Regions from separate parts of the Paenibacillus mucilaginosus 3016 genome, predicted to be linked through region 2. Evidence: riboswitches for the same ligand, from Rfam matches in the RefSeq annotation. Region 2 holds a riboswitch; the other holds the start of a gene.
What was found. Region 2 has a riboswitch for S-adenosylmethionine ahead of metA (homoserine O-acetyltransferase MetA). Riboswitches for the same ligand answer to the same signal wherever they lie in the genome.
Positions count from the first base shown of each region.

Region 1: another riboswitch for S-adenosylmethionine. It lies ahead of PM3016_RS06845 (methionine ABC transporter ATP-binding protein); the one in region 2 lies ahead of metA (homoserine O-acetyltransferase MetA).

Region 1 is NC_016935.1:1,531,365-1,535,786, reverse strand. Features, by position in the region: gene PM3016_RS06860 (TIR domain-containing protein) at 1-289, shown strand, start outside; gene rbsK (ribokinase) at 568-1,476, opposite strand; SAM riboswitch class I at 1,886-2,026, shown strand; gene PM3016_RS06845 (methionine ABC transporter ATP-binding protein) at 2,237-3,256, shown strand; gene PM3016_RS06840 (methionine ABC transporter permease) at 3,249-3,914, shown strand; gene PM3016_RS06835 (MetQ/NlpA family ABC transporter substrate-binding protein) at 3,974-4,422, shown strand, end outside.
Region 2 is NC_016935.1:7,543,487-7,547,908, forward strand. Features, by position in the region: gene blaOXA (class D beta-lactamase) at 1-145, opposite strand, end outside; gene PM3016_RS31245 (aminotransferase class I/II-fold pyridoxal phosphate-dependent enzyme) at 401-1,615, opposite strand; gene metA (homoserine O-acetyltransferase MetA) at 1,612-2,538, opposite strand; SAM riboswitch class I at 2,668-2,817, opposite strand; gene corA (magnesium/cobalt transporter CorA) at 3,272-4,207, shown strand; gene PM3016_RS31260 (HRDC domain-containing protein) at 4,292-4,422, opposite strand, start outside.

The DNA.
Region 1 (4,422 bases), 2.7 Mb from region 2:
CCGGCAGACCAGCGAAGCTGCCGACGACCGGATCCTCTACGAAGCCATCCGGGGCAAAATCCGGTATGCCGACGTCATCCTCATTCTCTGCGGGGTCTACGCCGAATACAACCGGTGGGTCAACAAGGAGCTGATCCTCGCCAAGAATGAGCTGAACAAACCGGTCATCGGAGTCCAGCCCTTCCCGGCCGAGAAGCCCCCGTTCATCGTGAAGCAGCATGCCGACCGGATCGTCCAGCTTCATCCGCTGGATATCATCAAGGCTGTGATGGAGCTGGGGCAGGGTTAAAGATCAATCCGATACGCCGCAAGATAAACAGCTTCGCCGACCTGCAGGACAATTCGCGTTTATATGAAATATGAGATGACAGAATCGAACCCTTGGGAGATATGAACTCTTATATTTTTCAGAACACTTCAGCTTCGCCTAAAACTTATACTTGCCAATATCTTAAAGTAACCGCCTGAGAGACGGCGGCCGACATCCTGCCGCTTAGCCTTCGCATGGCGGTCCAGTTCGCCAGCCGGCCTACCAGCCGACGCCCAAATGTGTACTCGGCGGGGCGCCTACCGCTCCGGCACTTCCTCCAGGCGGGGCATGCCGGCCTGGGCGCCGAAGCGGGTGACGGATACCGATGCGGCCCGGCAGGCAAAATCGGCGGCCTGCTGCAGGTCCCAGCCGGAAGCCAGGCCGAAGCACAGCGCTGCATTGAAGGCATCGCCTGCTCCGGTCGTATCCACCGTCTCGACGGGCAGGGCCGGCTCGGTGCGCAGGCGCTCTCCCTCATCCAGCCAGGAGCTGCCCAGCCGTCCTCGCGTCAGGATCACCGTATGGCCGTAATCCTGCTGCCAGGCGATCATAACCCGGCGCAGCACCTCTTCCGAGGTATCCTGCTCCCCGCTGAGCAGGGCGAATTCGGTCTCATTCGGCGTCAGGATGTCGGCCAGCGACAATAGCGGAGCCGGCAGCACCTTGGCCGGAGCCGGGTTGAGCACGGTGCGCACGCCGGCCTGGCGGGCGATCTCCAGGGCCCGGTGCACGGTATCCAGCGGCACCTCCAGCTGGACCAGCAGCACGTCGGCCGACTCGATCCGCTCCCTGTGCCGTTCAACGAGCTCCGGCGTGCAATAGGCGTTCGCCCCCGGGACGACGGCGATGCAGTTATCCTCCGCGGTGTGGAAGATCGCTGCGGTTCCCGTAGGCCCCTCGGCCGTATGGACACCGCCGAGGTCGATGCCCTCCTCCTGCAGCCGCTCCAGCATCTCCCGGCCAAAATGATCGCTCCCCACCGCTCCGATCATCGATACCTCCGCGCCGAGACGGGCGCAGCCGACCGCCTGGTTCGCTCCCTTGCCTCCCGGGATATAGTGGATATCCGTACCATGGACGGTCTCCCCCACCTGCGGCATCCGCGGCATGGATACGACCAGATCCATGTTCAAGCTCCCGACTACGGCAATTCGTGGACGTTTCATCTGGCAACCACTCCTCTAATGTAGATTTCACTTTGAACGCTGCCGGCACATTTTTTACAACTCCAGTGTGCAGGTCTTCTTCTCTACTCTATTACTACCCCGAGACCGCCAAATCCTACCGAGACCGTCTACCTATCGCCATTCCCCTTGAGGGCATTTCGTCCAGTTCCATCCCCTTATCTTACGTATGCTCCTCCGTTGGCCTCATCAACCGCTTTCATTCTTTCTGGCAAAAACCGGATTACCAGATTCACAGGCCGGGTAAACATAGGGTGGGAAACATTGCTAAGCCGGTGGTTCACATGAACCTGTTGACTTCATCCTTGTTTTTCTATATGATAAAGATCGTTTTTAAGAGCCTAGCAATATGACCCAAGGTTAATTTTCTGCTAATTTCATAGCGGTTAACTTCTTATCAAGAGAGGCGGAGGGACAAGGCCCGATGAAGCCCGGCAACCGTTCCTGGTTGGATGGAGGATGCAAGCATGCTGCTTGTCCTCTGTCCAAGGAAGACTGGTGCCAATTCCTTCAGAATGCAGCCCGGCATGGAGGCGCGCTTATGGCGTGTGCCCCTGCCGGAGCAGGCCACCCAGGACTGCGGTACGCATCGCGCGAGCCGGCGGATGGGACAAGGCAGCTGGATTCTGATAGATGAGAGGGCACAGTGTGACATGATAAACCTGTACCTCGCAGCAATCCCACGCGGTTGCTTACGAATGTACGGGTTTTTTTAGTGCGTATTTCCGGAGGTGGAGTCCCCATGATTCAACTGCAAGGCGTATCCAAACAATATACAAGCGGGCGCGGAACGGTAACGGCGCTGCAGAAGATCGATCTGACCGTCAACAAAGGCGAGATCTTCGGCATCATCGGACACTCCGGTGCGGGCAAGAGTACCTTGATCCGCACGATCAACCTGCTTGAGAAACCGACCGGCGGCACGGTCATCATCGACGGCGTCGAGATGACGAAGCTGAGCAGCCGCCGCCTGCAGGAAGAACGCCGGTCCATTGGCATGATCTTCCAGCACTTTCATCTGCTGTCGTCGAGCACCGTGGCGGACAATATCGCCTTCCCGCTGCGTCTGTCCAAACGGCCTGAAGCCGAGATCAAGCAGCGCGTGCAGGAGCTCGTCGGACTTGTGGGCCTGAGCGGCCACGAGCACAAGTATCCGTCGCAGCTCTCCGGAGGCCAGAAGCAGCGTGTCGGCATCGCCCGCGCCCTGGCGACGAACCCGAAGGTGCTGCTCTGCGACGAAGCTACATCCGCGCTTGACCCGCAGACGACGAACTCGATTCTCTCGCTGCTGCTCGACATCAACCGGAAGCTGCAGATCACGATCGTGCTGATCACACACGAAATGCACGTGATCCGGACGATCTGCGACCGGGTCGCGGTCATCGATGGGGGCCACATCGTGGAGATGGGTCCCGTTACCGATGTGTTCCTGAAGCCGCAGCATCCGACCACACGTGATTTCGTAGCCCAGCTTGCGGAGGATCCCGAGACGACGCTCGCCGAGACCGGCGCTGAAGCCAGCGGCCGGATCCGCATCCGTGTGACCTTCCTCGGCGAGCAGACGTACGAGCCGGTGCTCTTCGAAACGATGCGTGAGACCAACGTGCCCTTCGTCATTCTGCAGGGCACCGTATCCCGCCTGAAAGATACGCCTTACGGCCAGCTCCTGCTCGAGCTGCGTGTGAACACAGCCGAGGCGGAAGCGGCGATCGCCGCTCTCCGCAGACGCGGACTTGATGTGGAGGTGATTCAGCATGGCTGAGTTCTTGAAAGACATCGTCTGGGAGGATATCTCCCTTGCCACCTATGATACCTTGACGATGCTGGGGCTGTCGACGCTCTTCACCGTAGTGATCGGCCTCCCGCTCGGCATCCTGCTCTTCCTGACCTCCCGGGGCCAGCTGCTGCAGCAGAACGCGCTCTATGCCCTGCTGTCCTTCGTGGTCAACGTGCTGCGGTCCGTGCCGTTCATCATCCTGATGATTCTCGTCATCCCGCTGACCCGGGTGATCGTCGGCACGTCGATCGGCGTACCGGGATCGATTCCTCCGCTCGTCATCGCCTCCGCGCCGTTCTTTGCGCGTCTGGTGGAGACGGCCCTGCGGGAGGTCGACCGCGGCGTGATCGAAGCCGCCCAGTCCATGGGCGCCACCTCCGGGCAGATCGTCACCCGCGTGCTGCTGCCTGAAGCCCGTCCGGGCCTGATCGCGGCGATCACGATCACCGCCGTCACGCTCGTCTCCTACACGGCCATGTCCGGCGTAGTCGGCGGCGGCGGTCTCGGAGACCTCGCCATCCGTTACGGCTACCAGCGCTTCAACACGCCGGTCATGGTAGTCACCGTCGTCATTTTGCTCGTGTTGGTTCAAATCCTACAGTCGCTCGGCGACCGGCTCGTCCGGAGATTTCAGCGCAAGTAAGGATTTTTGATATAGATCCAAGGACTTTATACCACACTACATTCTGGAGGGATTCTACTATGAAAAAACCGTTAACACTCGCACTGTCCCTGGTTATGGCCTTCTCGCTCGCGGCATGCGGCACCAAGCCGGCAGAACAGGCGGCACCGGCTCCATCGAACGGCGCAGCACCTGCCAAGGAAGTGACGCTGAAGGTCGGCGCTACCGCTGTTCCTCACGCCGAGATCCTGAACAGCGTCAAAGACAAGCTCAAGGCTGAAGGCGTGAACCTCGAAGTGAAGGAGTTCACGGACTATGTGCAGCCGAACGTACAGGTATTCGAGAAGCAGCTCGACGCGAACTTCTTCCAGCACACGCCGTACCTGGACGACCAGAACAAAGCCAAGGGCATGAACCTGGTGAAAGTTACCGGCGTCCACATCGAGCCGTTCGGTGCGTACTCCCAGAAAATCAAGAAAGCCGACGAGCTGCAGGACGGCGCTACCGTAGCCATCCCGAACGACCCTTC
Region 2 (4,422 bases):
CCTCAAACGCCTGCTCCGCCTGAATCTTCTTCACGGGCAGCGGACGTCCCGCCTCTCCCGTCTCCCCCTTGTCTTTGGCTGCTGCCGCCTGCACCGCGGCTCCGAACAGCAGAACGAGCACAGTCAATACCATGCGTTTGCGCATCATCTTGGTTCCTCCCCTAATCTCCATCTCTATCTTCATCTTCATATTGGATAACCTCTGCCTGCAAGTCTTATTATAGACCTCCTCCCTTCGGCAGAACATGGACGGACCCTGACGGTTGACTGATAAGCGAGGGTTCCCCAAGGATATGAAGCCGGATGCAGGACCGAAGCCAACACAAAAAAGAGGAGCCCTGCTTGGCAGGCACTCCTCTTTCTTCCTATTATATATACGCGCAAAGACGCTTCCTGCGGATCAGCCGAGAACCGGCGTACCGCTCTCGATCTCCTGCTTCGCGAGCTCAATCGCCCGGGACAGATCGGCGATCAGGTCGTCGGCATGCTCGATGCCTACCGAGTAGCGCAGCAGCTTCTCGTCGACCCCCACCTTGCGGCGGATCTCCTCCGGAATATCCGCGTGTGTCTGCACGGCCGGATAGGTCATCAGCGATTCCACCCCGCCGAGGCTCTCGGCGAAGGCAATGAGCTTGATGTGGCGCAGAATCGGTTCGATCGTGCGGGCGTCCTTCATTTTGAATGAGAAAATCCCCGTGTTGCCCGACGACTGCCGGTTCTGAATCTCGTGCCCCGGGTGGGACGGAAGCGCCGGATAGTAGACTGTCTCCACATCCGGATGCTCCTGCAGGAACGTGGCGATCTTCGTCGCGTTATACTGGTGGCGCTCCATACGAAGCGCGAGCGTCTTCATCCCGCGCATGAGCAGCCAGGAATCCTGCGGCCCGAGAACGGCTCCGATGGAGTTGTGCAGGAAGGCCATCTCCTCGGAGAGCTCCTTGCCCTTCGTGACGATGAGACCGGCCAGCACGTCGTTGTGGCCGCCGAGGTACTTCGTCGCGCTGTGGATGATGATATCGGCTCCGAGCTCGATCGGGCGCTGGAAGAACGGCGTCAGCAGCGTGTTGTCCACGATGGTGAGGATGCCCTTCTTCTTCGCCCATGTACACACGAGCTCGATATCGGTGACCATCATCAGCGGATTCGTCGGCGTTTCGATCAGCACGGCTTTGGTTCCCGGCTGCACGCTCGCCTCCAGCGCATCCAGATCGTTGGTATCCACGTAGGTCGCCGTCACACCGAAGCGGGACATGATCTTCTCGAGCAGGCGGTACGTGCCCCCATAGAGATCCAGCGATACGATCAGATGGTCGCCCTGGCGGAACAAGGCAAAGATCGTCTGCAGGGCGGCCATGCCGGAGGAACAAGCAAAGCCGGCGTCGCCGGATTCCAGCTCCGCGATCGCCTTCTCGAGCACCGTACGGGTCGGGCTCTTCGTGCGGGCGTAGTCAAAGCCTGTGCTCTGGCCAAGCTTCGGATGGCGGAATGCCGTCGAATTGTAGATCGGGAAGGATACGGCCCCGGTAACGGGCTCTTCGATAGAGCCGATCTGTGCCAGGCGGCTTTCAATTTGGAGCTTGCTGAACTGCGGCTTCTGTTCCTCGTTCGTACTCATATCACATATTCTCCTTTGTACAGGTCATAGGGCGTTTCCTGATAGACATAGTAGTTGAGCCAATTCGAGAAAAGCAGATTCGCATGGGCTCTCCAGGTGTTGAGCGGCTGCCGCGTCGGATCGTTATTCGGATAGTAGTTCTTCGGAATCGCGATATCGAGCCCTTTGTTCACATCCCGGTCGTATTCCGCCTTGAGCGAACAAGCGTCGTACTCCGAGTGCCCGGTGACGAAGATCTGCCGGCCGTCCTTCGTCGCGACGATGTAGACGCCCGAATCCTCGGATTCCGATAGAATCTCGAGCTCCGGATGCTTCAGGATATCCTCCCGGCGCACTTCGGTATGGCGCGACTGCGGCACATAGAACGCTTCGTCGAACCCGCGGAGCAGCTTCACGTTCGGCTTCGAGATCGTGTGCGGGAACACTCCGAACATCTTCTCCTCGAGCGGATGCTTCGGCACGCCGTAGTGATGGAACAGGCCGGCCTGCGCCGCCCAACAGATATGCAGGGTGGAGGTCACATGCGTGCGGGACCAGTTCATGATCTCGGCCAGCTCGTCCCAGTAGTTCACATGTTCGAAATTCAGCTGTTCCACAGGAGCGCCTGTAATGATCATGCCGTCGAGATACTCGTGCTTGACGTCTTCGAAGGTTTTGTAGAACTGCTCCAGGTGCTCGACCGGGGTGTTCTTCGAAGTATGCGTCTTCGGGTGCAGCAGAATGAATTCGACCTGCAGCGGAGTGTTCCCGATCAGCCTGAGGAGCTGGGTCTCCGTCGTTTCCTTGGTGGGCATCAGGTTCATGATCGCAATCCGCAGGGGGCGGATATCTTGGTGAAACGCCACGCTCTCGTCCATGACGAAGATATTCTCGTTAATCAGAACTTCTTTGGCGGGCAGTTGATCAGGTACTTTAATAGGCATCCGGGTTTCACTCCTTCTTGGGATCGATTCGTTATTCCCGCACTCTGCGAGGGAGAAGGCCGGGCATTGCATCAAAAAAGACCTTCCCCGCGCGCGACGAGAAAGGCCTTTGTAATTACATCGTCCTCTCTCTCATCTATCAGAAGCCGTTACGCTTCCGCAAGAATTAGCACCGTGCAATGCCTTCGCTTCGTGTCTGTTTACCTGCCTGTTGTCTGCAAAGGATTGTCGGTTGCCGGGTATCATCGGGCTAGTCCCTCAACCTGCTCTTGATAAGAGTGTGAAACCGAATCTATTCAGTTGTTTTGGATAACAATACTTTAATCGAAAAGAAAGCGCCCGTCAAGGGGGAGTCCATGCCCCGAGTCCGTTTATTTTCCCTGCCGGAGGAGCCGGCTGCACCATGGAAGCATCGCGAACATACCTTACAAGAGGCCCTCAAATCTGCATTGTGTTCTTGAAAACACCGAGTTATACTAGACAAGGGTTCGACAATCTTCTTAGTCAAAGGGGTGCGATCAAACGAATGGACGGAGACCCGAGGAGTCGCTTCTGCGTTCAATTAAAGCTTCATATTCCGAATGGAACCCGGCCCCCTGCCATCGTTCGATTCTGCCATCCGCCTGCCCTCCGCGGCCGAATCTCCGGCTGACGCCCACAGCAGGTTTTTGCAGTCCGCACGCCATCGGTAAGGGTCGTGTTCCGGTTTCGGCAACACGAAAGGGTGAGACCTATGAAGGCACGCTTGGTGCAGGACGGCATATTTACATTGGTGGAGGATATTACCCAGACGGTGGTCCCGCCGCATCACGGATTCTACTGGATCGACGCCGAACCGGAGGATCTCGAGATGCTTCAGCCCTTGTTCCACCTTCACGAACTGGCTGTCGAGGATGTGCTGACGGAAGAAGAACAGCGTCCGAAGATCGAATTGTACGACACGCACTATTTCATTGTATTTAATTCCATCCGCTTTGATGACGAAGAAATTTTTCTGCGTGCCCTGAACATCTTTCTCGGCAGGCATTACATCATAACGATCACACGGCAAAAAATTAACGAAATCCGCGCCCTGAAGCCCGTCCTCTGGGAGGAGGAGGTCAAGGCGCCCGACGAATTCCTGTACCACCTCATCGACCTTATCATCGATAATTATACCCTTGTCGGCGACCGGATCGATGCAAAGATTGAGAAGCTTGAGGAAGAGATCCTCATGCACACGAAGAAAGCGCACCTCAACGAGATCATCGGTCTGCGAAGCGAGATTCTGTGGCTGAAGAAGGTGCTGAATCCGCAGCGTGAAGTGATCGCGACCCTGGGCCGCAAGGAATTGAAGCTGATCTCCGAGCCGCTGAAGAAGTACTTCGGCGATATCTACGAGAACGCGGTCAAGATCTCCGAGACGTTCGATACGTTCCGCGAACTCATGGGCAACTTGCGTGAAGCCTACCAGTCGTCTCTGGCCAACCGGGCGAACGAAATCATGAGGGTATTCACGGCCATCACCACGATCTTCATGCCCTTGACGTTCATCACCGGGATCTATGGGATGAACGTGACATACATTCCCGGAGCCGATACGCACTGGGGCGGGCTCTCGATTATCTTCGGCATGGTGTTCCTCGGCATCGCCATGTTCTGGCTGTTCCGCAAGAAAGACTGGCTGTGAGCCCTTCGCCGGCAAGAGAAACCCCGGACTTCCTTTGATGGAGGTCCGGGGTTTTGTTGTGTTGAAGCGATACGTGGTCCCCGCTTACGATGCCGCGCTCTGCCTTACGGCGTTCGCCTTACGGTACTTCATGCGGAGCAGGCGCAGCCACTCGTAAGCCCGGTCGCTGTCCTTAGCAGAGAGCTCTTCACTCGTGAATACGGCCTGCAGAATCG